One region of the Moritella sp. F3 genome, then DNA from elsewhere that is predicted to be linked to it. Evidence: predicted binding sites of a transcription regulator. Region 1 holds the regulator's gene; the other holds the start of a gene.
The links. Region 1 encodes LexA, which represses DNA repair genes until DNA is damaged. Its sites were predicted from a motif close to TACTGTATNNNNATACAGTA; they were not measured.
Positions count from the first base shown of each region.

Region 2: JFU56_RS00070 (YebG family protein) is a predicted target of LexA. The motif match lies at 15,567-15,586, and genes of this name have one in related genera.

Region 1 covers NZ_BLRL01000013.1:105,293-122,331, reverse strand. Annotated here, with positions in the region: gene JFU56_RS18225 (S-(hydroxymethyl)glutathione dehydrogenase/class III alcohol dehydrogenase) at 1-756, opposite strand, end outside; gene dinF (MATE family efflux transporter DinF) at 1,022-2,353, opposite strand; gene JFU56_RS23245 (methyl-accepting chemotaxis protein) at 2,441-3,640, opposite strand; gene JFU56_RS18210 (chemotaxis response regulator protein-glutamate methylesterase) at 3,627-4,691, opposite strand; gene JFU56_RS18205 (protein-glutamate O-methyltransferase CheR) at 4,730-5,578, opposite strand; gene JFU56_RS18200 (chemotaxis protein CheW) at 5,571-6,101, opposite strand; gene JFU56_RS18195 (chemotaxis protein CheA) at 6,119-8,176, opposite strand; gene JFU56_RS18190 (response regulator) at 8,179-8,541, opposite strand; gene JFU56_RS18185 (STAS domain-containing protein) at 8,551-8,838, opposite strand; gene lexA (transcriptional repressor LexA) at 9,081-9,704, opposite strand; gene plsB (glycerol-3-phosphate 1-O-acyltransferase PlsB) at 9,902-12,337, shown strand; gene ubiA (4-hydroxybenzoate octaprenyltransferase) at 12,457-13,317, opposite strand; gene JFU56_RS18165 (chorismate lyase) at 13,334-13,930, opposite strand; gene JFU56_RS18160 (flagellar basal body-associated FliL family protein) at 14,104-14,505, shown strand; gene hldE (bifunctional D-glycero-beta-D-manno-heptose-7-phosphate kinase/D-glycero-beta-D-manno-heptose 1-phosphate adenylyltransferase HldE) at 14,593-16,014, opposite strand; gene glpG (rhomboid family intramembrane serine protease GlpG) at 16,032-16,880, opposite strand; gene glpE (thiosulfate sulfurtransferase GlpE) at 16,890-17,039, opposite strand, start outside.
Region 2 covers NZ_BLRL01000001.1:18,854-35,892, reverse strand. Annotated here, with positions in the region: gene JFU56_RS00115 (ABC transporter ATP-binding protein) at 1-18, opposite strand, end outside; gene JFU56_RS00110 (glutaredoxin family protein) at 177-413, opposite strand; gene rlmKL (bifunctional 23S rRNA (guanine(2069)-N(7))-methyltransferase RlmK/23S rRNA (guanine(2445)-N(2))-methyltransferase RlmL) at 413-2,545, opposite strand; gene JFU56_RS00100 (cell division protein ZapC domain-containing protein) at 2,701-3,261, opposite strand; gene pyrD (quinone-dependent dihydroorotate dehydrogenase) at 3,373-4,383, opposite strand; gene JFU56_RS00090 (NAD-glutamate dehydrogenase) at 4,474-9,324, opposite strand; gene pepN (aminopeptidase N) at 9,587-12,199, opposite strand; gene prc (carboxy terminal-processing peptidase) at 12,286-14,286, opposite strand; gene proQ (RNA chaperone ProQ) at 14,400-15,032, opposite strand; gene JFU56_RS00070 (YebG family protein) at 15,237-15,548, opposite strand; gene JFU56_RS00065 (paraquat-inducible protein A) at 15,828-16,436, shown strand; gene JFU56_RS00060 (paraquat-inducible protein A) at 16,423-17,039, shown strand, end outside; gene JFU56_RS00055 (PqiB family protein) at 17,033-17,039, shown strand, end outside.

The sequences.
Region 1 (17,039 bases):
GTCTTGAATTGGCTTGTCGTAGTCTTTCGGGTTAATAAAATCTGTTGCACCTAGTTTTTTCGCTAGTTCAAATTTGCTTTCATTAATGTCGATTGCAATGATACGACCGGCTTTAGCCATCGTCGCGCCGATTACAGCAGAAAGACCAATACCACCAAGACCGAAGATAGCAACAGTTGCCCCCTCTTCAACTTTAGCTGTATTCATTACAGCGCCCATACCCGTTGTTACACCACAACCAAGTAGACATACTTCTTCAAGTGGTGCTTCTTTGTTTACTTTTGCTAACGAGATTTCTGGTAATACTGTGTATTCAGAGAACGTTGAGCAACCCATGTAATGGAAGATTGGCTGACCGTCTTTATAGAAACGTGTAGTGCCATCTGGCATAAGGCCTTGACCTTGAGTCTCACGAATCTGTTGGCAAAGGTTTGTTTTACCAGACTTACAGAATTTACACTCACCACATTCAGGCGTGTATAAAGGAATAACGTGATCACCAACTTGAACACTTGTAACGCCTTCGCCGATTTGCTCAACGATACCGCCACCTTCGTGACCAAGAATCACAGGGAAGATACCTTCTGGATCATCACCCGATAATGTGAATGCATCGGTATGGCATACGCCTGAAGCGATAACCTTAACCAACACTTCACCTTTTCTCGGTAACATCACATCCACTTCTTCAACTGATAGTGGTTGGTTTGGACCCCAAGCAATAGCTGCTTTAGATTTAATAAATTTGTCAGTCATGTTCATCTCCATTGGGATAAAATTAATATGCCGTAATACCTATCTATGTATCCGACCAGTCATACTGTATGGCGCTCATTATATTCAATTGCTATACAATGATAATACCCTTAAAATACAAATTACTTTTACTCAGGTGTAACAATGAGGTTGAAACAAAATATATTGTGATAATTCCAGCTTTATTCCCTCACCATTCCTTTTTAAACTAACAAAGATATTATGAATAATAGCTAAATCTCTTCAGTATAGTTGATGACTCTTATTACGCAGATTCCCCCTTCAGAGAAGGTAATAAGAGCCAAGCAAGTGACAGACCACGAGCTAACATGAAAGTATTCATCGCGAGCCATAACGCATGATTCCCTAACCCACTGCTGATGACATACGTGGGTAAAAATACACAAATCACACAAAATAACATACTATTACGCATATCTTTTGCACGTGTCGCACCAATAAATACACCATCAAATACAAAACACCACACAGCAGTAAATGGTAATAGCACTAACCAAGGTAAATACTCAACAGCAATAGTGTTAACAGTATCGATATCTGTGATCATACGCACCATCTCCTCGCCAAACATAAAGAAAACCACTGAAAACACTACAGAAAAAATACCCGCCCACAGCAATGACGCAATAACAGATTGTCGATAAGCCACTCTATTTTTAGCGCCAATCGCCTTACCCACCATTGCCTCTACCGCATAGGCAACACCATCTAACGCAAAAGAAATAAACATTAAGAAATTGAGTAGCACTGCATTTGCTGCAATATACTCATCGCCAAGGCTGGCTCCCTTAAAGGTCATAAATGCAAATGTCAGTTGTAGACACAGTGAACGAATGAAAATATCGCGGTTTAATGAAAGTAGCGCAAATAATTTACTGCTCTCAAATAGGCGTTGAATAATCTCGGTCCTGCTCGGCAATAAAAATTTATTCAGTTGCTTTAACACTAACAATAAACCAAATAACAACGCTGCATACTCGGCAATCACAGAGGCTAAAGCTGCGCCCTCAACGCCCCATTCAAAATACACCACGAACAAAATATCTAACACGATATTAAATACGTTAGCAATAATCAGTAATAACATAGGTGCTTTCATATTTTGCAGGCCAATCAACCAACCTAATATCGCAAAATTAAATAACGCCGCTGGTATCCCCCACATACGTATAGATAAGTAGGCTTGTGCATTTTGTTGCACGTTGCTACTCGCATCAGTCAGCATAAAGGCTAACTCAACAATGTAATGTTTACCGAGTAATAACAACAAGGATAAAACCAACGCGATTAACAAAGCATGCACGAGGGTCATTAATATAACGGGATTATCTTGCTTGCCAAACGCTTGTGCAGTTAACCCTGTCGTCGACATACGCAAGAAGTTACACATAGAAACAATGAACATAACCACCGCAGATCCAAGCGCCACACCACCTAAGTACCAAGCTTGCTCAAGATGACCAATAACAATACTATCAACGAGTCCCAATAGCGGAATACTGATATTTGATAAGATCATTGGCAGCGCCAATGCGAGGATATTTCGATGTACCGAGGTGGGAATAGATAACCACATAGACTATGTTCAACTTTATAGAGGGTAGTAAAAGATGCCTGAGTCTATCTAACTTCAATTATGAAACAAAGTATTAGCCCGGATAAATCAAAACAATTCAATTTCTCCTTCATCCATCGTGCCAGTGCTAATAGTCTTATTTTGCCCTTGCAGTGATTGCTGCTTTAACTGCTCAGCAGCGGCTCTCAGTTTGTGAATAAAAGTATCTTGTTCGACATGTTCCTCTATCGACAACAATTCACTACACGCGAGTAATACTTGTTTCACATTCTCTGCTTGTAGCACATTATGTTCGGACAACTGGCTGATAATATCCTCAACTTGTAGACTGCGAACCGAATCATTAACACAGGCTTTAGTATCTACCGACAAACTCATGAGGTGATCCAGGTTCACTTCTAAGTTTTGCTCTAACTGCGCAAATTTCACTAACTCTTGATGTAACCGTGCTTGGGTTTGTGATGATTTTTCCGCATTATCTTTAGCTAATGATTCAACCATATGTTTGGCTTCATCGAACGTTGCCATCGCTTGTGTTACCTGACCTCTTATTTCATCATTAAATTTATTCGAAGTATCCGATAATAATCGTACTTCTTGCGCGACCACAGCAAATCCACGTCCCATTTCTCCAGCTCGTGCCGCTTCAATCGCTGCATTCAATGAAAGTAGGTTAGTTTGACTGGCTATTTTTTTGGCGTTATCAACCAACTCATTAATATTGAGCATCTGACGTTCCATAACTGCGATCTTATTCACAGCATCATTACTTTGCGTCGTAATTTCCATCATTAGATCAGAACAATTATTTAAAAATTGATGCGTTGATTTAATAAATATTTTTAAATCGATGGCATCTGGATCGCTACACTCTTCCCCAGTCAAGGCCAGTGCTTTATCTTTAGAAATGCTCAGTAATACTTTATGTAAAGATGTCGACTGCTCTGCAGACATACGTAACAATTGATAAAAAGTACTGTTTAATGTGGTAAATGACTCGCTATTAATATGCTGAGTTTTCGCTAAATCACTCTTTAATTCATCAATATGGGGCGGAATCTCTTGTTGTAACATATCCACCAACATGGCTTTGGTATCCCTCGACGTACTCTTATCAGTGCGACTTTCAACTTGCTGCACTAACGGTTTACTGGCTGCATAAAACACCGTGATTAATACCAATATGAGTGTCACTACAATCGCAGCGGAAGCAAGCCATTGCTGTAGCACCAACATCACTAATAGTGGCAATAATGTAACGCCTTGGTATAAATTAAATCGAGTCATGAGCCGTCCTTTTCACTTTCGCTATTTTTCTCTCTACCAATGTCGCTAGCGTCGGTGCAATTTTTGATAAACTTAATATATCCATCGCAGCCCCCAACCTAACCGCGGCACCCGGCATTCCCCAGACAACGGATGAAGCCTCATCTTGCGCAATTGTTAAAGCACCCGCGTCACGCATCGCTAATAACCCTTCTGCACCATCTTTACCCATGCCAGTCAACATGACACCTATCGCTTTATCACCATAGACTTTAGCGACCGAACCAAGTAACACATCAACAGATGGCTTGTGGCGATTTACCGCCGGACCATCAAATAATTGGCAAGTATAACGGCGTCCCGAACGCTGCACTTTTAAATGGCAATCACCTGGGGCTATGTATACATGATCCTGCTGTATGACCTCTTCACTCGTTACTTCAATCACAGTTAAACGGCAATGTTCGTTGAGGCGCTTTGCAAATGCACCACTAAAATGTTTAGGTATATGTTGGGCAACAACAATAGGCGGAAAAGGCGGGACTAGCGGAGTTAATAACTCCCTTAAGGCTTCGGTTCCCCCCGTGGATGCACCAATAGCAATTAATCTATCTTCTTGCACTGCTTGGCTGGTCAATAACGTGGGGATAGGCTCTCGCATAACACGTAAATTTGCACAGCTGGCTAATTTAACTTTGGTACAAAGTTCATCACCAAAAAGTCCCAATGATTGAGTACTCTTATCCGTCGGTTTAGCAATAAAATCAAACGCACCTAACTCCAGTGCTTTTAATGTCACTGGCGCACCTTGCGATGTCAGTGTTGATACCATGACAACAGGCATGGGACGTAATCGCATTAAATTATCTAAAAAAGCCAAACCATTCATACCCGGCATTTCAACATCAAGCGTTAATACATCTGGGTGTAATTGTTTTATTTTGTCACGCGCATCAAAAGGGTCAATCGCACTACCCACGACATCAATATCTGAATCTAAGCTGAGTAGTGTGGTTAGTATTTTGCGCATTAATGCAGAGTCGTCGACAACAAGTACTTTTATTTTCTGCATAAACGGGTCCTTATAGCACCATCAACATGGTGGCAGATTTAGCGTTGATAAATAGTTTGACCGACTAACTTAAATTTAGTGTTCGAACTTTGTAGGCTTTCAGAGTGTCCAAGAAAAAGATAACCACCTGGTTTTAACTTTGAGTAAAATCGTTGTATCAATTTCCGCTTGGTTTCATTATCAAAATAAATTAAAACATTACGACAGAAAATCGCATCAAATAGGCCACTCATCGGCCATGGAGATAATAAATTCAATTGTTTGAAGGCTATCAACTGTTTAATTTCATCATCCATTCCATAGCGATGTTGATGCTCCATATCAGCGCAATATTGCGAGCGATAATGCAGCGGAACCCCCATCAAATCATCATACCTTCCCTGATGTGCCCGCCATAAAACCTCACTATCTAAATCAGTCGCTAATATTTTAACGTCCCAATCAGGAAGTTGTCCCTGAACACTCATTGCAATTGAATAAGGTTCTTGACCTGTCGAGCACCCTGCAGACCATATGCGTAATCGTTTGTCTTGGTTATGATGTTTAAAATTAGCTAATGCCACCTTTTTTAAAAAATCAAAGTGATACTCTTCACGAAAAAAGGCGGTTAAATTAGTGGTAATAGCATTGATAAACGCACTCAATTCACCAGCGTAACTATCTTGTAATAACTGACAATAAGCAGTAAATCCATTTAATTTAAGGTGGCGTATCCTTTTCATCACTCGGCCATAAAGCATATCGCGTTTAGATTCATTGATGACAATGCCTGATTCTCGAAAAGCCAATTGCGAGAGATAGTTAAATTCCGCATCCTGCATAATCAGGTTAACAGCTCCACACTCGTGAATAGCACCACCCAATAGTGGTGTAGAGAGGCTAACCATTGGCAACCATCGCTGGCTGTGTATTATGTACGCTCAGGTTTTCAATATTTTTAAATTGTTCTAAATCTAACAATAAACTAGAGCTTAATAACACCACCATTTTATCTTTGATTGATACCAAACCACGAATGACACTAGGGCCATTATCTGAGCCTAATTGTGGCGGCAAGTTAATATCGCAATGTGCAATGGTATGGACATCAGAAACCGCATCAACAACAAGTCCCATCACTTTAGATTTAGCATCAACTAATACTTTCACGACAATAACCACGGTTATCGCACTGTATTCAATGTTTTTTAGACCAAACTTCTGTCGTAAATCAACGATCGGTACAATCGTTCCACGTAGATTAATCACACCTTTAACATACGCAGGCATATTGGGTATTTCTGTACATGATTCCCAACCTCGGATCTCTTGTACGTCTAATATTTCGACGCCGTACTCTTCCTCTGCCATTATAAATGTCAAAAACTGTGTCGATTGTTCGTCTGTATCGGTCAGCGTATTATTATCCATATATATTCACTCCTATCTTAAGCAGCAACGTGTGCACGCAGACCTGCTTGTTGGTACTTATCGCGCTCAGTTGTCACGCGTTTGATAATATCTCCAATATCTAAAATTAATGCGACCGTGCCATTGCCTAAAATAGTCGCGCCGGAAACACAACTTACTTTCATAAAGTTATCTTCGAGGTTTTTTATAACGACCTGCTGCTGCGCCGCTAAATCATCGACTAATAGGCCATATTTATTATTGCCACTTTCAACAACCACTAATAAGCCATCAGTAATATGCTCAAGGCTCGAATCATGATTCAGTACTTGATAAAGGCGAATAATAGGAATGAATTCATCACGCAGTTTAAATACCTCGGTATCATCGGCCAACTTGGTGACCATACCTGTTTTTAACTGCAAGGATTCAATAATTGACATGATAGGTAAGATATAAGTTTTACTGCCAATTTTTACCAACTGACCATCCATAATAGAAAGCGTTAAAGGTAAGCGAATTGAAAAACAACTGCCTATACCCGTTGTAGATTCAATCTTAATGCCGCCACCGAGTGATTCAATATTACGTTTCACAACATCCATACCAACACCACGGCCAGAGATGTCACTTACCTCCTCGACAGTTGAAAAGCCGGGTGCAAAAATAAGTTCATCAATCTGATTATCACTGTAAGTTAAGTCCTTATTAACAATGCCTTTCTCAATCGCCTTTGCGTGGATCTTCGTGCGGTTTAACCCACGGCCATCATCACGGATCTCAACAATGATCTCACCACCTTGATGAAAAGCGGTTATATCAAGGTAAGCGACGTCACTTTTACCCGCTAACTTTCGCTCTGCAATCGTTTCAATACCATGGTCCAAAGCATTACGAACCAGGTGTACAATTGGATCGGAGAGTTTCTCAAGCATAATTTTATCCAGCTCAGTTTCCTCTCCATGCATTCTCAGTAATACATTTTTACCGAGTTGTTCACTTAAATCTCTGACCATTCTTGGTATACGATTAAAAGCAAATTGGATTGGTAGCATCCTAATTTTCATCACACTGTCTTGCATTTCTCGAGTATGTTGCGATAACTGATCAAGACCTTTTTTTAATGCCGGTAATCTTTCAGCTGAAAAGTTTTGCCCAAGCTCACCTAACATGGCTTGTGTGATCACCAGTTCACCAACCATATTGATTAACGCATCCACTTTATCGATTGATACCCGGATTGAATTTGTTTCTGCCGATTTAGGCGCAGCAATATTTTTCGTAACAGCTGCAGAGGCTGGTGATTCACTTAATTTATCACTCACTATTACTATTTTATTGTCTGCTGATTCATCTGACGCAGTAGAGCGATTGATCGTTATCGTAGAGTCATCTTCCACCCATTCAAATGCTTCTTTTATTTGCGCCTCACTCACCGAACTGACTAACTCAAGTTCCCAACTTACATAGATATCCTCAGGTTCTACATTTTTCCATGTCGGAATATTTTTACATTGAGGTGTTACTTTAAGCTCTCCCATCTCAGCTAATTCCGCAAAAATTAATCGCGGTTCATTACCTTGTTTTAAAATATCCTGACCGGGAATAAAGTGGATTAACCAAGTATTATCATCGTATTCATTAAACGCTGATGGATTTCCTTTAATAACAAAATCATCCTCAACCGCTAATGTGTTTTGATTCGTATCAAGCTGTAAAAATTGGTTATATTGTTGCTTGAGGCTTTCGGCCGCCTCTGGGATTGATTGCGAGTCTTCCGCTAACAGTTGGATCCAGGCACTTAAACAATCTTTTGTTTGTAAAAAAAGATTAATGTGTCCATCAATAAGCGTTATTTTTTCTGCACGTAAATCATCAAGCAGTGTTTCAGCAACGTGCGTGAATTCGGTTAATTGATTAAAACCGAATGTACCAGCGCCCCCCTTAATCGAATGCGCGACCCGAAAAATGGTATTAATAACTTCACTATCAACGTTACCCGGAGTGAGCTTGAGTAACTCGGATTCCATTACCTCCAAGCCTTCTCGGCATTCTTCAATAAACACTTGTTGAAACTGCTTAAGATCGATATCCATGCTCACCTCAATACTTTTTGTACGGTAGCAATGAGTTTTTCTGGGTTAAAAGGTTTTACGATCCAGCCAGTTGCGCCAGCAGATTTACCGGCCATTTTTTTATCCGCACCAGATTCTGTGGTTAACATCAGAATCGGCGTAAATTTATAAGCACTTTCATTACGTAATTGACTAATTAAGCTAATACCATCCATACGTGGCATATTAATATCTGAAATAATAAGATCGAAATGGCCAGTCTTGGCTTTGGCTAAGCCATCAACCCCATCGACGGCCGAGTCGACCTGATAACCTGCTTGTTTTAAAGTGAATAAGACCATTTCACGAATGGATACCGAATCATCTACAGCTAATATTCGTTTCATTAGAGTGCCTCACATTGATGCGTAATTAAAATCCGTTTCAAATCCTAACGCTTTTACCACCGTCATAAATTTATCCGACGGAGATAAAAACACCAGTGTCGTATTATGTAATGCTAAGTGTTGAGCATAAGCATAAAAAAGTTGGCAAGATGCACTGTCTATATGCGTGATGTAACGTGCATCGAAAAGTTGAGGTTCGGTATTAATAGGCAACGAATCAAGCGTGGCTTTAAGGCTCGAGATCGCGGAGATATCGATCTTTTCACCGAGTTCCATGGTGATGGGGGCTTGTTCCATAAATTAATCCTGTATTTACACAAACGTATTAAAAAATAAATTATTAATATAACTCGTGTTGAGTATAGGAAAGGATTTTATAAATAAGTGGACGATAGAGAGAACTGTGATGTGAAGACAACATTTAAAGTCGTTTACAAGATGAGAGAACAAGAATAGACGGCGGAAAATACAAAATAAAAAGATAGATAGTCATAAGATTATTAACTATCTATCCTCAAAACAACCAAGGTAAAGCGTGATTACATCCAATCAGTATTACGAATAATACCCACAGCAACACCTTCAATATCAAAGCTTTGGAAGTTTAAATCAACACGTATCGTGCTCATTTCATCATTTTCAGGATGCAGTAAAATTTCACAGCCTTGTTGTTCAAAACGTTTCACGGTTACTTCATCGTCAACGCGTGCCACAACAACTTGGCCTTTACTGATGTTTTTAGTTTTATGTACCGCTAATAAATCGCCATCCATAATACCAATGTTGCGCATACTCTCGCCGCGAACACGCAATAAAAAATCAGCGTTTGGCGTGAACATTGATGGGTCAACATTATAATGCGCCTCAATATGTTCTTGCGCTAAAATTGGCTCACCAGCGGCAACCTGACCGATCAAAGGTAATCCACTCTCATTACTGGCTTCTTCAGCATTAACCAACAAACGAATACCGCGAGAGGTACCCGCTAAAATTTCAATGTGGCCTTTTCGGGCTAATGCTTTTAAATGTTCTTCGGCAGCATTCGGCGAACGAAAACCAAGTTCCTTCGCAATCTCAGCTCGGGTTGGCGGCATGCCGGTATTTTTAATATGCTGCTTAACTAATTCAAATACTTCTGCTTGTCTTTGTGTCAATGCTTTCATTATGAACCCTAACTGGTTTTATATACAGTTTCTTGTAATTATATACAGTATAATCAAGTTTGCAATATAAGCAGTCGGTATATCAAAATAATAATGAATTAACCGCTTGCTGGTGCTTAAACACAGATTTATAGCCACGTATCTGATATTATTGGAGTAAGCACTCTCGCACTTTAAATAACAGAATGATAACCATTATGCAACAAACACCGTCAATGTTAAGTCGAAGTTTCGTTAACGGCTTAGTTAAATCTCAGTACGTACCAGATAACCCAGTTGATGCGTTAAAGTTAGATTTAACGCGTCCTATTGTTTATGCTTTGAAAACTAAATCGATGACGGATCTCGTCGCATTACAACGCGCCTGTAAAGAACTAGGCCTGCCCGATCCGCTCACACCAATCAAAGTTAACGGTGTAATTATTCCTAGCCACGTTTGCTTAGATAATCCAGCCCCACTGTTTGGCAAGACCAAAAATACCGACGTATTTTTTGATGAATTCCAACAATTATTACGTTTACACAAAGATGATAAAGTCCTCGACATTCAATTGATGCCAGTAGCATTATTTTGGGGCCGTGCACCAGGAAAAGAAGGCCAAGTGCCACTGCTATCATTAGCTAACAGTATTTCACCAAGCCGCTTGCGCAAAACGTTAATCGTCGGACTGAACCGTAAAGACAACTTAGTTCGCTTTAATAATCCTGTGTCACTGCGTTTCATGGCTGATCAACACGGTAGTGACGAGAAACTCGCACAAAAATTAATTCGTGTTGCGAAGATCCATTTTAGTCGTCAAAAGTTAGCGGCGTCGGGTCCTAAACTACCAAATCGTTACCAATTGTTTGAACAACTATTACGTAATCCAGAAGTAAAAAAAGCGATTCAAGTTGAGATAGCGGAACATAACATTTCAGCACAAAAAGCTGAAAAACGCGCCAACGATTATATCGATGAAATTGCCAGTGACTTCTCGTATAAACTCGTCAAAAACACCAGTAATTTCATGAGCTGGTTATGGAATAAAATATACAGCGGTATCAAAGTAAACAATGCCGAACAAGTGCGTAAACTTGCAGCCGATGGCCATGAAATTGTATTCATGCCTTGTCATCGTAGCCACATGGATTACTTACTTATTTCTTATGTGATTTATAATGAAGGTTTGATTCCACCGCACATTGCTGCCGGTATTAATCTTAACTTCTTCCCTGCTGGGCCTATGTTCCGCCGTGGTGGTGCATTCTTCTTGCGTCGTACATTTAAAGGCAACAAACTTTACGCGACCATTTTTAGAGAGTACTTAAGTTTGCTATTCTCGAAAGGTTATTCGGTTGAATTCTTTACCGAAGGTGGGCGTAGCCGTACAGGACGTTTATTACCACCGAAAACAGGTATGCTTAACATGACGCTACAAGCGATGTTAAGAGAGCAAAACCGACCAATCACCTTAGTGCCTGTATATCTAGGCTACGATCATGTGATGGAAGTAAGCACCTATGTAAAAGAATTGTCTGGTGCCAATAAGAAAAAAGAAAGTATGTTCCAGGTATTTGGTATCGCTAAAAAATTGAAAAATTACGGCCAAGCATTTGTAAACTTTGGTGAACCAATCAACCTGAATCAATATTTAAATAAACACGTTGAAAACTGGCGCGATGACATGAATATGCCTGTCGAAGAGCAACCGCAATGGTTACAGCAAACCACTCGTGATCTTGCCAATAAAGTCATGGTAAATATCAATAGTGCAGCCGCGGTGAACTCATTAACTATCTGTGCACTCATTTTACACGCTGCACCACATAAGGCCTTAAGCCGAGAAATTTTAGTACAGCAAATTGATAGCTACCTAAAACTATTACGCAATAACCCTTATAGTGAATTCAGTACCTTGCCAGAAAATAGTGCAGAAGAAATTCTAGATCAAGCAATATCACTGAAAAAATTCACCGTACGTGAAGATAGCTTAGGACAAATGCTATCTATGTCATACGAGCAAGCCGTATTATTAACTTTCTATCGTAATAATATTCTACACTTGTTTGCGCTACCGTCTTTAATTGCGGCGATCGTGGCAGATACACCGACAACGACAGTCGAAGATATTAACGCTAAAGTTTGTCAACTTTACCCGCTAATTCAAGCTGAACTATTCTTGAAGTACTCAAAAGATGAGTTAAGTGATTGCATTAATAACACGTTAACTGAAATGCAAGAACAAGGATTGATTAACAATGACAATGATATCGTCACTCCGGTGAACGAACGCCTCATGTCATTGAAGCTACTTGCTGCCAGCATCCAAGAAACATTACAGCGCTATGCAATCGTACTAACAGTATTAGAGCATGACCAAGTAATTGAACGGACTCACCTTGAAGATCGTAGTCAGTTGATTGCCGAGCGTCTATCGTCACTCAATGGTGTGAGCGCGCCAGAGTTCTTTGATAAGAAAGTACTGACCATCTTTATTGATAAGCTGCAAGAACTGCATTACTTATCCGATACAGGTACCGCGAAAGCAGATAAGATCAGTCTGTTAGCTAACACTGTTAGAAATTTAACGACGTTAGAAGTAAAACAAACGATCTCAGATGTAATGCTCAGTCAGCAATCTAACAACGCCTAGCATTAATGCCGAAGACCTTTGATTTATATAATCAGCAACGGCCTGATATTTGATATTGAAGATAATAAAAAAGGAGCCTCGGCTCCTTTTTTATTATTCTGTGTATCGTCAACCTTTACCTATAAATAACTTAAAACCAAGCTTATAAAGATAACCATACCCACATAATTATTATGTAAAAAAGCTTTAAAACAAGAAGCTCTATCGCGCTCAACAATCAAGGTTTGTTGATAGACAAACAATCCGGCCACGATAGTCAAACCAATAAAGTACACGCTTGGCAATACCAGTAACCAACCTAACATACCAAGACATAACAGCGATGATAGCTGTAACAGTCCCACAATCAGTTTATCTTTTTCAGCAAATAAAATAGCGGTAGATTTAATCCCAATCTTTAAATCATCATCACGATCGACCATGGCATATAACGTATCATAAGCCACTGTCCATAAAATATTAGCGACAAATAATAACCAGGCATAACTCGGAACGGTATCAAGTTGCGCCGCAAAACCCATTGGAATAGCCCAACCAAATGCCATACCAAGTACTACCTGAGGTAGATGAGTATAACGTTTCATAAATGGATAACATGCAGCAAGGCCGACTGCCGCAAACGATAGCATGATAGTCAATGTATTCATGGTCAGAACAAGCAAGAAAGCTAACAAGGTCAACGCAAAGAAAAATGTTAACGCAGCGCGACTTGATATACGCCCAGCTGCCATCGGTCTATTTTCAGTGCGCTTTACATGACCATCTACATGTCGGTCAGCAAAGTCATTAATCACACAGCCAGCGGCACGCATTAAGATCACGCCCAGTGTAAAGACCAGCAGCACATCTAATTTTGGTAATCCTTCAGCTGCAATCCACAACGCCCATAACGTCGGCCACAATAATAGCAAGGTGCCGATGGGTTTATCCATGCGAGTAAGCTGTATGTAATCTTTTACTTTTTCTGTCATTAATGACATGTCGTTTACGTCCTTATTATTTATATGCCAGTGCGTCAGGCAAAAAAACTTCAGATACCAATAATGATTTACCCGCTAATAAAAAGCATGAACGACGACCAAATAACGACATTGTCGGTATTGAGGTAAGTTGACTCGCTAATTCATATACGCGGCTGTGAGCATCAAACTCTGCGATTTCAATTTCACTACGCTGCATATCCGGCGCACTAAATAACACCGTACCTAATGAACGTTCACCCAATTTTTCAAGTTCACCACCCGGCGCCGTTAAGGCATTAAGCGGCATAACACTGCGCGCAAATACCCAAGGAATACCGTCGAGTTTTAGTAATACCTCTCGTACGAAGCCAATGTTTTCTGTTAGGTTTAATTTTGTTTTTTCATCATCGGATAATGGATAATTGCCTTCAATAAGTATTTCGACCGTAAAGGCCTGACAATACTGCTTCAACCTTGCCGTTAACGAGCCTGTATCAACCAACCAATCAAAAAGGCTAGCAGACAAATTCTCTGCCAATATAGTTGGCCATAGCCAGTTAGCATCACAACCAATCGGATAATGAGCTGGTCTTGATTCACGCATCTGCTTATTATTTATATTATCTGACATATTATAAATTACTTTTTCTAACAACAAAATCAGGCATAATTATCTGCTATTCAGGCTAAGATTGTAAGTCGGGACACAAGTTGTGCACGGATTTATTTAATTAATCATTTGAAAATGAGTATACTAGCGACAACACTGCCATTTTCCATCTCATTTAACTAAGGATACGGTAAATGAAAAAGCTATTCTGGCTACTATGTATGATCACTGCATCACTTTCACCTACCGCCGTATCAGCAAATGGTGATAAGCCCGTGTATATTTATTTCGGTTTAGAACCTGATATTATTACTAACTATGTCAGTGAAACCAACAAAATTGGCTTTATCAGTGTCTCAGTCGAATTTATGTTGGCAGATAAAAATAGCCTCGAGGTGATTGAAAAACATGAGCCGTTAATCAGAGATAAGATTATCTCATTATTAGGTCAGCAATCACCACAGCATTTACGCTCATTAACAGGGCGAGAGGAAGTTAGAAAGCTTATCCAAAATGAAGTGAATAGCCTACTGAAACAAGAAAGTGGTAAAGGGGTTATTGAAAATCTGTTATTTACCAAATATTTATTAATGTAATAAAAAAGGAGTAAGCTATTTAGCCTACTCCTTCATTTATCTAGCTCACCAATAACATGCGCGTCACATGATTAGCCGTTAATCGTATTAACTTTTTATAGCATTAATAATCGCCGTCGTAGAGCAGCCATCTTCAAATTGGAGAATATTGACCTTACCGCCATTTGCTAACACTTGTTTATGGCCAGCAATCTCTTCAACTTTATAATCACCACCTTTTACCAATACATCAGGTAATAACTTAGCGATTAAACGCTCTGGTGTGTCTTCAGTAAATTCAACCACCCAATCAACAGCACCTAATGCAGCCAATACCGTCATACGGCGATCACAAGTATTAATTGGACGACTAGATCCTTTCAAAGCGCGGACGGAAGCATCTGAATTAACAGCAACAATTAAACGTTGGCCTAACTTACGTGCAGAATTTAAATAAGACACATGGCCAGCATGCAGAATATCAAAACAGCCATTGGTCATGACAATGTCTTCGCCGCGTAATTGCGCTGATTTAACTGCTATTTTCAGCTGTTCTTCAGATAATACCCCAAAGCCACTTTCGTGCGAGCCATACACTGAATTAGCCAATTCAAGCGGGCTAACCGTTGAAGTACCTATCTTAGCAACGACAACACTGGCTCCAGCATTCGCGAGGGCGCAAGCTTGTTCTAACGAGGAGCCAGCAGAAACAGCCGCCGCTAAAACCGAAATAACGGTATCACCAGCTCCGGTTACGTCATACACTTCTTGTGCTAGTGCAGGCAGATGAAATTCATCGTTATCAGCGCGAATCAACGTCATGCCCTTTTCACTGCGGGTAACTAATAATGCTTCAAAATCATGCTCAGCAATGAGCTTACGACCTTTTTCAACGAGATCTTGCTCACTCTTACAATGACCAACAACCGCTTCAAATTCCGATAAATTCGGCGTTAATAATGTCGCACCACGGTATTTTTCAAAGTCACAACCTTTCGGGTCAACAAAGACTTTAACGCCTTGTTGCTTCGCTGCTTGGATCATTTTCTGCACTTCAACCAAAGCACCTTTGTTATAATCCGATACGATCATTACCGAGTAATCAGCTAAGTTCGCAATCGTTTTTGCAACAAGCGGTTGCGTATCAACAGCCGCAACAGACTCTTCAAAATCTAAACGAATAACTTGCTGACCACGGCTTAATACACGTAATTTAGTGATTGTTGGATAATCCTCTAACTGCAAAAAATCACAAGTAACATCAACCGCATTCATTTTGCCAGATAACGCCTGCGCAGCTTCATCATTACCCGTTAAGCCAAGCAGTTTAGCCTTAGCACCTAAAGCAGCAAGGTTAAGTGCAACGTTCGCTGCACCACCAGGGCGGTCTTCAACATTACCGACTTTAACGATAGGTACGGGCGCTTCAGGAGAAATACGGCTTGAATCGCCAGTCCAATAACGATCTAACATGACATCGCCAACGACTAATATTTTTGCAGTGTTAAAGTCAGGTAAAATGATTTCCATTATTTTCTCGATAATATCTAGTTAAAAGATTTAAATTTATGGTCTACAAACGCTTGGGCACAACCGACAACTAAGCCAAGTACATGCGCGGCATTGGCAACATTAAGGCCAAATAGTGGGAAAAAGCCAAGTACCAACCAAACTAACATAAAGCCAATATAAGGCTTAGGCAAACTAACACCTTGTTCCGGCGCTAACCAACCAGTCCACCAAATATAACCGACTAAGGCATAAACCACACCCGATAAACCACCAAAATTAGGTCCGGATAATAAAAACTGGCCGATATTGGGTATTAACGCGGCAACTAAAAACAATAACAATAATTTCTTACTGCCCATTTTATTTTCAATCAAGCCACCAAGGTACCACCACCATAATAAATTAAACACGAGGTGTAACACTGAAAAATGCATGATAGCTGGGGTAAATAAACGCCAAACTTCACTCAATGAACTGAAACTTAAATCATACGGAAAATGCAATGCAGCAAAAATAAATTCATTTTGGGTCAACATGCTAAAGTACATTGCCGCAAAGACAATCAAACTCAAGGCAAAAATAACCAGCGTGACTTTACCAGCATGCATCAAAAAGTTGCTGAGCATATTACCCGAGCCATAACTGAAACTCGCCGTTCTGCTGTCAGCTACATCCCACGATGCCGCCTGGTATTTTTCTTGATAAGGGTCAGCTAAAAACAAGTCTAGTTCTGCTGACACCGTTTCAACGTGTGTCATCGCCGGTAAACAAATCGCAAATCCCTCATCGGTCTGAGCGACTTTCGCATCAATTTTTTGTACCGCTAAATAATCAACAAAGGCCTGCGCCATACGTGGATTATTAATTACACCAATCTCGATCATTACGATTACCTACTTTGTTACAAATGCACATTCTCGACGCCAAGCTTCAAACCCACCATCCATGCTATAAACGTCTTCAAAACCTTGTTCAACTAAATATTGCGCAGCACCCTGGCTACTACGACCATGGTAACAAACCACCACAACAGGCGTATCGAA
Region 2 (17,039 bases), on a different contig from region 1:
TAACGTGATAACAGCCACGGTAATTCCTTAATAAAATAATTTATTGTTTCTGTATTGAAATTCAAATCGAAGAAACAAGCAGTTAGTTAGATTCTAACATAAAGTTGTAAAATAGAAAAAATCCGAGCTTAACAATCACGGTGTAATTGAAAATAACTCGGATTTAATCAAATAAATCAGTCTTGGTTGATAAAATAAGCTAATTCTGTCACATCAAAAGGCCAACCAATTTCCTTTTCAGTCTCACAATCCCTAATCACAGGAATACGAATACCATAACGGGCTATGTCAGCCTCGTCGTGAATGATTTCAATTTGTGTCATGTCGTTTACTAAGTCCAGAGCAATAACCTGCTCCCAAGCCTGTTCACATAAATGACAACCTTCTGTTGTGTAGAACGCGAATCTAGTCATTAGCCCACTCGTGTTACAAGCCAGCAATTATTGATGTTCTTATTACGAGCGAAATCTTTAGAACGATTTTGTTCAGTAATATTTTTTGCTTTTAAGCCTAGTTTCTCTAATGCTTCAGTGTCTAATTTAAAGTTACGTTTATTATTAGAGAATACAATCTCACCACGCGCAGAAAGAATATTTTCTAACCAAGTGAATAATTGTATGTGATCACGTTCAACATCAAAGCTATCTTCCATACGCTTTGAATTTGAGAATGTTGGCGGATCAATAAAGATAAGGTCGAACTTGTCTTCACAACGTGCTAACCATGATAAGCAATCAGCTTGCACAACTTCATGCTTGCGCATACTGATGTTGTTTAATTCAAAATTACGCTTAGCCCAGTCAAGGTAAGTATTTGACATGTCTACAGTAACAGATGATTCAGCACCACCTAAAATTGCGTGCACACTTGCACTACCAGTGTATGAGAATAGGTTTAAGAAACGCTTACCTGCACTCATTTTACCTAGCATTTGACGCGTTAAACGGTGATCAATAAATAGACCTGTATCTAAGTAGTCTTTCATGTTCACTTCAAATTGAGCGCCATATTCACTTACTGTGAACACTGACTTAACTTGTTGTAGTTTTTCGTATTGGTTACTGCCTTTCTGCTTCTGACGTACTTTCAATACTAACTTGTTAGGATCGATTCCGGTAACATCGAGCGTTACAGCAACAATATCCATAATACGTTGCTTGGCTTTTTGCTCAGGTACATCTTTTGGTGCTTGATATTCTTGAACTACAATCCAATCGTCATACAGATCGATTGCTGCATTGTAGTTAGGTAAATCAGCGTCATATAAACGGTAGCAGTTAATATTTTCTTTTTTAGCCCATTTTGATAACAGCTTGATGTTCTTCTTCAAGCGGTTACGGAATTCTTCCGCAAAGCCTGGCGTCATCTGTGTTTCAACGTGTGCTTTAACTTGACGTGCTACTGATGAGATTTGATAAAGTTTAAGGAAACACTCAAGGCCACCATTAAACAGTTTATATTGCTTGTTAGCACGCATGCCTAAACGAGATAATAAATCAGGGTTTGATGAGAAGAATGCAACATTCCAGCCAGAGAACTCACTCTTTAATCGCTCACCTAGTACTTGGTGTAGTACGATCAATTCAGGCTGTTCACCCATACGCTCACCATAAGGAGGGTTACAAATTAATGTGCCTTCACTGGTAAAGTCGTTCACTAGGTTTTTAGCGTCACCCGCTTCTAATTCAATCACATGTTCTAGACCCGCTGCACGCACGTTGGCTTTTGCTTGGTCAAGTACACGCCAGCTTTTATCAAAGCCGTATACTTTTAGGTCGGTATTCGCAATGTTTTTACGTGCTTGATATTTAGCTTGTGCAACTAATTCTTCCCAACCTGATTGATCGAAATCATTTAGCTGCTGGAAACAGTAACGTGAACGTAAGATACCTGCAGGTACTTTAAGCGCCATTAATGCGGCTTCGATAAGCAGCGTTGCAGACCCACACATAGGATCAACTAATAAACCATCAGTGTAGCCACTACGTTTAATGATTGCAGCTGCTAAGTTTTCTTTAAGTGGTGCTGCGCCGGTTCCTTGACGATAACCACGCTGGTGTAAACCATTACCACATAAATCAAGAGACAGTGTCGCTTCTTCACGACGGATGTGTAAGTGAATACGCACATCAGGGTCATTCTTAGCTACGTTTGGACGGTCGCTCATGCTTTTAGTGAAACGGTCAACAATACCATCCTTCACTTTCAACGCGCCAAACTGAGTATCACGGATACTGTCATTTGTACCAGAACAAGAAACAGCAAACGTTTTATCAAGATCAAAAATCTTTTCCCAATGCATGCCGCTTACCGCAAGGTAAAGGTCTAACACATCGAAAATTTTGAATGTTTTTAATTGCAAGGTCACTCGAGATGCTAAGCGGCTCCACAGACAAATTTTATACGCTGTTAATTGAGTAGATTTAAATGCGACACCAGCCATTGTTTCACGGCAGTCTTGTGCGCCAAGTTCAATTAGCTCTTCTTTAAGTAGAAGTTCTAAACCCTTAGGGGAAGAAGCAAAATAAGTGTTGAGTTTAGTCAATTTGAAAGCCTATATTATTTCGAGATACTTTCTAGTCAAAAAGAAAGTAAGCAATGTGATTATTAATGGGCGCGAATTATACCACGCAGCCTTATAGTCGCATAGTCATGTTGGGGAAATTCTTAGATAAACGGGGGGTTTATTGCTAGATTATGTTACGCCAAGATCTGAACGTAGGAAAATGAATCATCTGTTAATTGATTTGTTACAGCTTGTTGCAGTTGTACGCGATCGTTCATTACGCGGATCACATCAAATTTGACTAACGTCTTCATGTCAGACAGCTTTATCGAATCTTCTAATAACATGCAAGTCGATACTCGATCATCAGCTTCAAGTACTACAAATTGGACTTGAGTACCGCGCAAAGACAGAGTGATGATATCTCCGGTACTAAACGATGATTCTAAATTTGTATAATCAAAGAACCAGCTTTGAGGCATTTTTACTTTTTGAAAGCGAAGATTAGTCACCGCATTTAGCGCTATTTGCACTTTTTCAGGCACACTAAAAGCTAAATCTTTGAGTGCCTCTAAGAAATAGTAATAGTAACTTGAATCTTCTGCGCAAAAGTTAATCCGTCCTTTGCACAAATTATTCATGTTGCGTTTATCTAAATGGCAAGACATTGCAAGTCCATCCGATAATTGAATAACGATGAATTGACCTGCGCAGTCATATTGCCAATACCACTTATTGCTTGGTTCTAGTAACATCCTGATACCAGTAATGTAATTAACTATCGACCAGTGTAACTACACCAGTTGCATAAGTAAATAGGTATAACAGAAAAACAGACTAAAACCAAGCGTAATTTTACAATGTTTTTACAATGTTTTTACAATGTTTTTAACTAATTTAGGACCTTTATAGATAAAACCACTATATACCTGTACTAAATCCGCGCCAGCAATGAATTTTTCTTTTGCTGCTACAGCGGAATCAATACCACCTACACCGATAATAGGTAATTGACCATCAAGCAATACAGCCAGCTTACGTACAATTTCAGTACTGGCATGTTGTACTGGGCGTCCACTCAAACCACCCGCTTCACTCGCGTGCGGCATATCGTGTACTAAAGTTCTATCTAATGTCGTGTTTGTTGCGATCACACCATCCATTTTGTACTTAACTAAAGACTCTGCAACTTGCGCTAGTTCATCATCTGTTAAATCAGGTGCTATCTTCACTGCTAAAGGTACATATTTCTCATGTTTTTTTGTCAACTCAGATTGGCGCTCTTTAAGGCAGCTTAATAGGCTATCCAAAGCTTCACCATATTGTAGCGTACGTAACCCAGGCGTATTTGGTGATGAGATGTTAATAGTGATATAAGAAGCGTGTTGGTAAACCTTATCCATACAAATAAGGTAATCATCGTTACCCTTTTCTATTGGCGTGTCTTTATTCTTACCAATATTGATGCCTAAGATACCTTTATAATTGGCCGCTTTCACGTTTTCAACCAGCGCATCGACACCTGCGTTATTGAAGCCCATACGGTTAATGATCGCTTCAGCTTCAGTGATACGGAAGATACGCGGCTTTTCGTTACCGTCTTGTGGACGCGGTGTAACGGTACCAACTTCAATGAAACCAAAGCCCATTGCAGCAAAGGCATCAATACACTCGCCATTTTTATCAAGACCAGCAGCTAAACCAACAGGGTTATCAAATGTGAGTCCCATTACGGTCACTGGTTTACTTGGTAATTTCTGCGCATATAAGCAACTTAAAGGAGTAGAACCCGTTAATTTTAACCCTTTGATTGTCATTTCATGCACTACTTCTGGGTCTTGCATAAAGAAAAATTCACGTGCAATACGATATAACATTTTCTATTCCTCATAAAAAAGCACTGTATCAACAGTGCTTCATAATTAAATCATTTTAATTGAGTGCCTACGCAAACATTAACTTACTTGTTAGCTCGCATTTCTGCAGCTTAACTGAAGTAAATTCAATTCTCGTAATGCAACTGAGAATTTAGCAAATTCATGCGAAGAGCTCATATTAAAATCAGCCAACATTTGCAGCCAACGAACAACAAGCGTGTCGTTATCAGATAACCATTCGTCAATGATTATATCGCACTTACCTGTTGATGAACAAGTAGATAACACCACTGATGTTAAGCTACGTTGTTGCAGGGCTAGTTCTTCACGGAAAGCGGCTCTTGCAAGTGCTTGCCAATGGTTAGCAACCGGCTGCAAGTTAATTTGATGCATGAAGTCGTGTAACTGTAGTTTGTTACCTAACGAGAAGAACACTGATTGTACTAATGACATTGGTACTTGATGTTGCTGACATACATCAGCAATATCGAATACCGAGAACAAAGTGTTCTGATGTACAATCTCGTTGGCAATGTCTGCAGGTACTGAATTTTCAATCAATGCATTTATACGTTTGCTTTGTTTTTCTTTGTCAGCATCAACCAGTACTTGCTCGGTATTTTCTTTCATACCGTTGTAGATAGGTTTGTAAAAAGCAATCGTATCCGAAATACTCTTGTTACGGTCACGGTAACGTACTAACCAGCAAGACGCACGACGAATATAGCGACGGCTTTCAAATAACATATCAAGTTGTGTTGCAGAATCAACCTCGTTATCCAAGCCAGTTACTACGTCCCACATGTTTTCCATGCCAATAACATGTTTCGCAATAACAAAACATTTAGCAATTTCAACAACGCTTGAGCCAGTTTCATCTTGCATACGGCCAACAAAGTTAAGGCCCATGTCATTAATGATTTCATTAGCAAGACGTGTTGCAATGATTTCATTTCTAAGTGGGTGATCTTGCATTTGCGCTTTGTACTTATCTTGTAACAACTGCGGGAAAGCAGTGATAAGTAATTCCGACAAGAATTCATCTTCGAAGACTTCAGGACAATTAAGCTGCTCTTTCAATTGCATTTTTGCGTATGCAAGTAATACAGCTAATTCAGGGCGTGTTAGGCCTTCGTTTTTAGCCAGACGTTCAGCCAATTCGTCTTCACTTGGTAAGAATTCAAGTTGACGATTTAACTTGCCGTTACGTTCAAGCATTTGTATGAAACGGATTTGTTCTTTTAACTGTTCAGCGGCACGAGTTTCAGTCACAGAAACAGATAGCGTTTGCTTGTATGCATTATTCAATACAATTTCAGATACTTCATCTGTCATTGAATACAATAATTCATTACGTTGCTTACGCGTCAAATCACCGTTACTCACGATGCTGTTCAGCAAGATCTTAATGTTAACTTCATTATCTGAGCAATCTACCCCGCCCACATTATCAATAAAGTCACTGTTGATACGACCGCCATTTTTACCGTATTCAATACGGCCTAGCTGTGTACAACCTAAGTTACCACCTTCACCAACAATCTTAACGTTTAGCTCACTACCGTTAATACGTACGTGGTCATTGGCACGATCACCTACATCATTGTTGGTTTCAGACTCAGCTTTAACATAAGTACCAATACCGCCATTCCATAATAAATCGGCTTGAGACGTTAAGATCGCTTTGATTAAATCAGTTGGGGTCATTAATGATACTTTCGTACCTAACAATTTCTTAATTTCAGGCGTTAGCGTGATCGCTTTTGCTGAGCGTAGAAAGATACCGCTGCCTTTAGACATAATTGAACGGTCATAATCAGACCAGCTTGAGCGTGGAAGATTAAATAAACGATCACGTTCAGCATAACTTGTTGCACAATCAGGGGTCGGATCGATGAAGATATGCATGTGGTTAAATGCAGCAACTAACTTGGTGCTCTTTGATAACAACATACCGTTACCAAATACATCACCAGCCATGTCACCAACAGCAATACAAGTAAACTCTTCTTCCTGGCAGTTAATGCCCATTTCACGGAAGTGACGTTTAACAGATTCCCATGCGCCTTTTGCTGTAATGCCCATTTTTTTATGGTCATAACCAACAGAGCCACCTGATGCAAATGCATCACCTAACCAGAAGTTATATTCATCACTGATTTCATTAGCGATATCAGAGAATGTAGCTGTACCTTTATCCGCAGCAACAACTAAGTACGAGTCATCTTCATCGTAGAAACGTACGTTCGTAGGATGAACAAGTTCACCGTCAACAATGTTATCAGTGATATCAAGTAAACCACGGATAAACGTACGATAACATTCTTTACCTATGCTGAATGCTTCATCACGGCTGTGGTTAGGCTGAATTTGTTTACAAACAAAACCACCTTTAGCACCAACAGGGACAATTACCGTATTTTTAACTTGCTGCGCTTTAACAAGGCCAAGTACTTCAGTACGGAAATCTTCACGACGATCTGACCAACGTAAACCACCACGAGCAACTTTACCACCACGTAAATGCACACCTTCTACTTGAGGTGAATACACAAACACTTCAAATTTTGGTAGAGGTAACGGCATATCAGGGATCAGCGATGACTCAAACTTGAATGAGATATAGGCTTTACTTTGATCTGCAGTTTTTAAGCGTGAATCGACTTGATAGAAATTGGTACGTGATGTCGCTGTAATAAGGTCGATAAAGCGACGAATAATACGGTCATCATCCAAGTTATTAACTTGTTCTAACTTGGTTTCAAAATTAGCAATAATATCAAGGCTATCTATTTCGCCCTGGTCCATAGCAAACTTTTGGTGGAAATAGCAGTATAGGCTATTCGCTAATTCAGGTAATGACGCTAATGTATTCTCGATGTATGCTTGGCTGAAATTATTACCAATTTGACGCATGTATTTAGCATACGAACGCAGTACTGAGATTTGACGGCCAGATAAGTTAGTTTTAAGAACTAACTTATTAAAACCATCATTTTCTAAGCGATTTTCCCATACTTGATGGAAGGTAGACATAAAGTCTGCACTACGCTCTGTCGTATCAAGTACATTATCACCTGTATAAAGCATGGTGAAATCAAGTACCCAATATACAGTACCGTCAGCTGTTTTAACTTTAAACGGTGTTTCGCCAAGTACTTTTAATCCCATATTTTCTAACATAGGTAATACATCTGACAAATGGATTGGCTGATCTTTATGGAACAATTTTAAGCGTACGTGGTTAGAGTCATGTTGCTCTTCTTGCGCACGGTAGAAAATCATTTCAAGTTTATGTTCAGTCGATAGTGTTTCTAATTTGATAATATCTGCAACAGCAGAATTAGGTAACACGTACTCTTTATATGATTGTGGGAAAGCAAGGATGTATTTCTCAGAAAGAGAACGGCCTTTTTCTTCACCATAGTGACTCACGATCGCAGTTTTAAGCTTATCATTCCACGACTTAGCCGCTTCAGTTAAGTTCTGCTCGATTTCAGCTAGGTTTACGTTTACTTCTTTTACATTCTGATCAACGTGTACAAGATATTGTGTTCTAGCCATATTACCTTCAGAGAAATAGGTATTAAATTCAACTTCTTTATCACTGCCTAGATAGTCAGCTAATACTTGCTGGGTCTTTTCACGTAACTGCGTGTTGTAACGCTCCTTCGTCACGTACACCATGCAAGAATAATAACGACCGAATAAGTCTTTACGTACAAACAATTTAACTTGATCGCGATCCTGCATGTGCAAAACACCCAAAGCACAATGCAGAATATCTGCTTCGCTCGATTGAATGAGTTCGTCACGTGGATACGTTTCTAAAATGTTTAATAGCGCTTTGTAAGAATGGTTTACCGGGTTATAACCTGAAGCTTCTAGTACACGTTTTATCTTATCGCTGATTAGCGGAATGTCGATCGCACTGCTGTTATAAATAGATGACGCGTATAAACCAATGAAACGCTCTTCACCAATCACATTATTGTTATCATCGAACAATTTAATGCCAACGTAATCAATGTTTGCCGGTCTGTGAACGCGTGATTGCGCATCACTCTTCGTCAGAATAAGGGTATTCTTCGACAACACTTCACTTTTCGCATCTGCTGATAAATTAGCAAGACCATAACCTTGATTATTGATCGAGTTTTTCATGATACCCAAACTTGAATTGCAGTCTGGTGTGATAACATAATCACCTTTCACAGGCTCGATATCATAATGACGGTAACCCAGTAATGTGAAGTTATGATCGCTTAACCACAATAAAAACTTAAGCGTATCGGTATAGTCGATACCTTTCTTGTTCGATTTTTTAGACAACTGATCAATCACAGAAAGTAATTTATCTTGCATTGGTGACCAGTCATTAACTGCTAACGCAATTTCATTTAATACAGAAGTGATTTCTGCACTAATCGCATCTAATTTACTGCTCTCTGTTTGGCGGTCAATTTCAATTAAAAATACCGTTTCTGACGTGAAATTTTTGGCATTCTTAGGGTTTGTTAAAATTTTGTTTACACGACCGCTATCATCTCGCTTCAAAGCAATTGGCTGATGTAACATCAAATGTGAAATTACGCCAAGTCGAGATAATGCCATCATGACTGATTCAGTTAGGAAAGGTGAATCAGCTACAATGATTTCAACAATCGTGTGTGTTGATTGCCAACCATTAAGGCTAATTTCAGGATTGTAAACACAAATATCTGGACCGTCATTACTGCTACTGTTTAATCTGTTCCACAAGCTAATTGCAGCACAATACAGATCGCTATCACTACGCGAAGAGAGATCTTCCTGCCTCATTCCAGCATATAATGCAGTGACAAACTGCTCGACTAATGTATTGCTTTTCGCATCTACTTTGGTCTTTACAAGGCTGATTACGTTTTCCAGTAACACGGGAATAGGCGTTTTATTCAACATACTAGCAATCCTTTAAATCTTGGTTTATTAAGTCTAGCTAAAAAAGTAACTTATGAGGTGTTTCAAGCGGGCATTCTAACATTAAAATTTGTAATAAAAATGCTACAGAGGCAACAAGATAGAAAGATAAATGCAGGTTTTTAAGAATAAAACCTTGATATATATCTAATGGTGGGCATAAGACGCCAAAATTGGTCTAAATACCCACTTAAAATAAAACAAACGTTTAACTAAAATGTTAAATTGTTTGCATAAAATGAGATTAAGCTAAAGCACGATCTATCTTTTCGAACAGATCGGCGGCTAAAGCATCAAGTTCGCTTAATCTAATCAATTGCGCTTTCATTAGCGCTTGGCGTGCTGAATCAAATTTCTTAAATTCAATAAGCGGCGTGATTAATCGCGATGCAACTTGCGGGTTACTGCTGTTTAACTGGCATAATATATCCGTTAAGAAAATATAACCACTACCGTCAATCGCATGGAAGGCTTTGGTATTAAGCGCAGAAAAACTACCTATTAATGAACGTGTTCGATTAGGGTTAGCTAAAGAGAAGCTTCCATGTTCGAGGGTTTCTTTAACGACAGCTAGGCAATTGTAACTTGGACTAACACCTATTTGTGCAAACCATTTATCCATCACTAAACCGTCATGAGACCACGTTGTTTCAAAGGCTGACATAATTGTTTTAAAGCAAGGCAATTGCGCTTTGTTTGCAGCACTTATTGCCCCCATCGTATCGGTCATATTATCCGACTGTTCAAATTGCTTTAATACCAATTCATTAACATCAGCCACATCCGCTAATGCAATATACTCAAGACATACATTTTTTAATGAACGCAATGCAATATGATCGTGCTCTATTTCATAATCACGTTTTGGCATATTCGCATAAATCGCACTGCATATTGGCGCTACACTAGCCGCAATTTGAGTCTTAATAAACCCAGTAACAGTTAACAAAGTATCAACATCTACTTCATCAAATAAACCCATTAAGCTGTTTGTTGACGGGAATTGCAGCATTTCGGCTTTTAATGCTGGGTCTAATTGCTCATTAGCAAGGAGATCACGGAAAGCTTGTCCGAACACGGCAGGTAATTCATGTGCTTGCTTATCACGAACACGGCCTACATTTTCAACAACATGCTTATTAATCAATAATTGTGATGCATCCCAACGGGCAAAATCGTTAGTTGCATGCACCATGAGCATAGCAAGTTGTTCATTACTGTATGCGTAATTAAGTTTAACTGGCGCCGAGAACTCTCTAAATAGACTTGGTACAGGTGCTGACGTTACATTGTCGAACACAAAGTCTTGTTGTTTTTCAGTGAGGTTCAACACGTGATGTACAGGTTTACCTGCAAATGTCAGCACTAATGGGTTGCCCTGCGCATCCAGCAATTCAATATCAACTGGAATATGCAGTATTTTTTTTACTTTTTGATCGGCAGTACTTGGGATGTGCTGTTGCATTGATAAAGTATAAACTTTTGTTTCAGCATTATAATGGTCGGTCACGGTCACACTTGGTGTACCCGATTGCGAATACCAGTTTTTAAACAAGGTCAAATCAATACCTGAAGCATCTTGCATTGAAGCAACAAAGTCATCGCACGTAACCGCTTGGCCATCATGACGCTTGAAATATAAATCCATACCAGCACGGAAATTAGATTCACCTAATAGCGTATGGATCATACGAATAACTTCAGCACCTTTATTATAAACAGTAGCCGTATAAAAGTTATTCATTTCGATAACAGAAGCTGGGCGAATAGGATGTGCCATTGGGCCCGCATCTTCAGGGAACTGCGCAGAACGTAACACTTTCACGTTTTGAATACGGTTCACTGCACGAGAGCCAAGATCAGAACTGAATTCTTGGTCACGGAATACCGTTAAGCCTTCTTTCAAACTTAACTGGAACCAATCACGACAAGTAATGCGATTACCCGTCCAGTTATGGAAATATTCATGACCGATTACCGCCTCGATACCTAAATAATCAACGTCTGTTGCACTTGCAGCATCAGCTAACACATATTTAGAATTAAAAACGTTAAGGCCTTTATTCTCCATTGCGCCCATATTGAAGAAGTCAACGGCCACAATCATATAAACATCAAGGTCATACTCTAATCCGAAACGGTCTTCATCCCACTTCATCGATTTTTTAAGTGATTCCACCGCATGATGGCCACGTGATAAATTGCCTTTATCAACAAATAACTCTAACTTCACATCACGGCCAGACGTTGTAATGTAGTTATCTCTTAACACATCAAAATCACCAGCAACTAATGCAAATAAATACGCTGGTTTTGGATACGGATCACGCCATTGCACCCAATGTTGACCATTTTCCAAGTCACCGCTATCAACACAATTCCCGTTAGATAATAGATATGGGAAAGCTGCTTTGTCTGCAGTGATCTTTGTACTAAATACGGCGAGGACATCTGGACGATCAAGATAATAAGTGATCTTGCGGAAACCTTCTGACTCACATTGAGTACAAAAGGCATCAGCCGATTTATATAAGCCTTCCAAGCTAGTGTTTTCTTGCGGGTTTACTTCAGTTTCGATGATAAGCACACATTCAGAAGGCAAATCAGAAATGATCAGTTGATTATCTTTAACCAAATAATTATCAATGGGATGACCATCTATTGATACGGCAAGTAACCTGAGGTCTACACCATCTAATACAAGCGGATCATTGTGGCTACCACTGCGACGAACTTTATTAATAGCAACAATTTTAGTTTTACTATCATTGAGATTAAAATCCAGATCGATATTATCAATGAAGTAATTTGGTGCGGTATAGTCTTTTAAATGTTTCGCATTAGGCTTAACTGTCATTTATAGTCCTAATCTATCCACGGATAGAGACGTAAAATACTGAAAAAGTGCAGCATCCTGCTGCACTTGGAGTAAAATAGAGGGGGTTAGCTAGATTTGCTTAAATCAATCGCTATATTGGCTGCTTCTAATAGGAAGGCATCATCAAACTCAAAGTCCTCAGGTTTATCATCAAATGATTTAACCTCAGGTAATTCTTTACGAACGAGGCGCTCGTTCAAACGTTTCAAACGAATTGCTTCATTTTCTTCACGCTCTTTGATGCGCACAGACTCTTTTAAAGAAATTGTTTTACTATCAAGTTCCTGTTTATATTTAATAATATCTTCTTGGATATAACTAAACTCAGGATTAACGGCAACTCGCTTTTGATGATCTTCAGCTAACAAGTTAACCGATGATTGTAGCGCTAATGATTGTTGATAGCTTGCTTTACGGATCTGATCCCAAGCTAGCGCATTATCTTCAATCGATTCGCCCGTATCTTCTGGGTTAACAGCTGATGGGAAAGCAATATCAGGTAATACACCACGTAACTGTGTACTACCACCATTGATACGATAGAATTTTGAAATAGTGTATTGCACGCTACCAATTGGTTTATCATACAAATCATATAAACGAGCTAAGGTTCTATGCTGTTGCACAGTGCCTTTACCAAATGTCTGTTCACCAACAACCAGTGCGCGACCATAATCTTGTAATGCTGCAGCAAAGATTTCTGACGCAGATGCGCTATAGCGGTTCACTAATACAACTAACGGACCATCGTAAAGGGTCTTACCATCACGATCTTCTAATACATTAATTTTATTTCGGGCATCACGTACTTGTACTGTTGGGCCGTCATCAAAGAATAAACCTGAAAGTGAGTTTGCTTCTTTTAACGCACCACCACCATTATCACGTAAATCAATAATGATAGAGCTTACTGAATCTTTCTTCAGCTTATCCAGTTCTGTTAGTACATTTTTAGTTAAGCCATCGTAGAAACTTGGTATCTCGATAACACCAACCTTCTCGCCCTCAACATCGATCACTTTCGATTTTGCAGCGCGATCTTCTAAACGTACTTTATCACGCACAATTTCGACGATTTTATGTTTTGCACTTGCACCTTCACCACGTACGATTTCGAGACGGACTTTAGTGCCTTTAGGCCCTTTAATCTTATCGACAACGTCATCAAGACGCCAACCAACGATATCAACAATCGTGTTATCGTCCTGTGCTACACCAACTATTTTATCTTCGGCTTTTAATTCTTTGGTCGAATCAGCAGGCCCGCCAGCAACTAAAGAGCGAATAACGGTATAATCATCAATCGTCTGTAATACTGCGCCAATACCTTCTAATGACAGATTCATCTCTGTTTTAAAACGGTCGGCATTACGTGGAGATAAATAAGATGTATGCGGTTCGATACTGCGAGCATAAGAGTTCATTAATGTTTGGAAAACATCTTCACTCTGAGTCTGTTTTAAACGTTTTATTGCGCTATCATAACGTTTATGCAGTAATTCTTTAATCTCAGGCCAGTCTTTACCGGTTAATTTTAAATTAAGTGCTTCATATTTAACTTTTTGACGCCAAAGCTCATTGAGATCTTCAGTTGTCTTTGCCCATTCAGATTCCGATGTATCGAAATAATATTCATCATCAGTATCAAATTTTATTTCTGTTTCAAGCAAGGTTAGTGCATAAGCAAATCTTTCATAACGGCGTTGTAGACCGACAGTATAAATATCATAAGCAGGCGCAAGACGACCTTGACGGAAATCGTTTTTAAATGACAGAGCATACTTGTTAAAGCTATCTATATCGCTCTGTAAAAAAATGGTGCGATAAGCGTCAAGTTGCTTTAGATAACGGTCGAATACTTCGACAGCAAAAGTGTCATCAAAATCGACTGATTTATAGTGAGAGCGTGTAAAAAGATTAACAAGACGTTTACTGGCTTCAGAATGCTGAGCTTCTTGTTTTAATGTGGGGAGTTCTTGAATCGAAACAGTGGGTTCAAATGCATGCGCATGTATGGCTAATAGTACCGAAGCACTGATAAAAGTTCGTGTTAAAACTTTTTTCATTAAAAATCCTTTTGAGAATAAGTAACGCTAAATTAATAATAGTCAAGTATTAGCCATTTTTCATATGTTTAGCTAATACTCGACTACTAAAAATTCAGAACACTCTTATTGCTTTATACAAAAAGGTGCTCTCTTTTTACTTTTAGAGAAAGTCCTGATAGTAATTGAACTTGAACACCATCTTTAGATACTTCAACGATAGTTGCTTGTACCGGTGCTTTACCAACTACAACTTTGACAGCTTGACCAGATTTAAGTTCCGCTTCATTTACTGGGCGTTCAACTTGAATTGTAGGTTTTTGTTCTGCTTTAGGAGCAGATTTTTTAACTACTTTTTTAGGCGCTCGTTTTACAGCAGGCTTTTTCTTTTCAGCGTTAGCCTTCTGTTCTGCATTTTTCTTATTACGTTCAGCGAAGAATTTAGTTTTGCTTTCTTCAAGTGTTTTTTGTGCATGCTCAATGTGCTCTGCATCTAAAACACCTGCTTCGTTGCCATCTAAGTCAACTCGTACAGCATCTTTTTTAGCGCCGTGAAGGTAACGCCAGCTTGCAGTATACTGACGAAGAGCCGTACGTAACAATGTTTTACTAACTTTAGAGTCTTCTTTTAGACGCTCAGCCAGATCTTGAAAAATGCCAATTTTTAGCGGTTTAGCTTCGCCTTTTGCAGTGAAACATTTCGGGAATATTTCTACCAAATAAGCGATAACTTCTTTGCTATTTTTTAGCTTTTCAATGTTTTCCATGAATGACCTTAAATTACTTCTAATTGTTCAGATATAACAAAACGTATTGTTGCTATATCGCATGTATAAAATTTATCGTTATTATAGAGCCATTGCAATTAATTGCTATCTTTAATCCAACCACTTCACCCCAAAAGGTGTTAAAAAATAACTATTCCGGTGATTTTTTAGACGTTCACAAACAATAATTAAGCGGATGGAAGGTTAGGCAGCTTCTTTTTCTACTGTGTTTTTTGGCGTTTTTTTAGCTTTAGCTGTCTTTTCTTGAGTCTCTACAGCTGCTTTTAATTGCCCGCCTTTCAAAAGAACCTGCAATGAAGCGCTATTTTGAGCAAGGTATAACGCTAACTCTTCAGCAAGACGATCATCAATTTCAAGTGGAGATGTACTTATAAAATCAGTTAGGCCATCAGCAACATCTAACATTTTGTCATATGCATCGGCTTCTTTTTTACTTGTAGACGTCATTTTTTCCACACCATTTCGTTCCACTACATATTTTACTATTACGGCCATGAACCTATCCCCTGGATACACTGTATATTATGACAGTGTATTTAGTATTACCTATTAATTCAAGTGACTGTTCATAAATTATGCTTTATTGCAGCGTTGACATGCTAATTCGTTATTACCTAATGCTAATACATTTCTATGATGTTACAAATCTTCAAGGATAAACTTGTGATCGTATTGATAATAGAGATAAAATAATGCTATTACTGAACGCATGGAATAGTGCTACATTTTAAGCATTGAATGTAAACAGCGTAAATTGACTACTAGCGGGTATAAATGTCGAATATTAATGTCTGTAATAAATGTGACCTCATTGTGGATCATATCCCATTAGAAAAAGGCAAGCATGCACACTGCCCTCGCTGTAATACCCTCTTATATACCAACAAAATATTTTCGATAAGCACCATTTTAGCACTTTCTATCACAGGCCTTATACTTGTTGTTATTGCTAATGTGTTCCCCATGTTTACGATCACGCTGTTAGGTGTTGGAGAATCAGCAACGCTGGTCCAAGGCGCATGGGCATTATTCGAACAGAAGTTTTATTTTGTCGGTTTATTGGTGATCTTTTGTAGTTTCATTGCGCCCTTTCTATTTCTGTCTTGTTTAGCACAAGTTTGTCTATTGCTACTAACTAAACGAAATACACCGCAATTGATTTTGTTACTCAAGCTCGTGAACTTCCATACCAAGTGGAGCATGTTAGAAGTCTACCTGGTCAGTTTCTTGATTGCGGTATTTAAACTCTCTGACATTGCTGATATTGAGTTTCAACTCGGATTATTGAGTTTTGTCTCACTGATGTTTATTTCCAGTCTTATTATGTATGGACTGAACCTAGAACTTTTCTGGCAGAAGATGGAACGAAATGCAAAACGCTAAAGAAAATAAAATAGCCCAGTGCCAAGAGTGTCACCTCCTTATTAAGGTAGAAGAGGATGTGAAACGCCAACGTTGTCCGCGCTGCTTCACACAGGTTTATTTTAGAATACCGCGGAGTATTCAAAAAACGTGGGCATTTTTGATTTCAGCGATGATCATGATGATACCTGCCAACTTTTTGCCTATCAGTACCTTAACAAGTACAGGTAAGTCCACTCCGGATACCATCATGTCCGGTACCATCGCGTTAGCAAAAAGTGATAACCTAGGTATCGCGATCATTATTTTCATCGCATCTATTTTAGTACCCTTATTTAAAATCATTGGGTTAATGCTTATTTTGTTGTCAGTACAAAATAAAATTTTTATTGCACCAAAGCGAAAATTATTATTATTTAATGCCATTCATTGGATCGGAAAATGGTCCATTATGGATTTGTTTGTTATATCGATTATGGTCGCGGTTATCAACCGAGGTAATTTACTCTCGGTTGATGTCGGATATGGAGCAACTTGCTTTGGTCTGGTTGTTGTTTTAACAATCTTAGCTGCAGAAAGTTTTGATACACGTTTAATTTGGGATTTAAACCATAAAAATGAAAG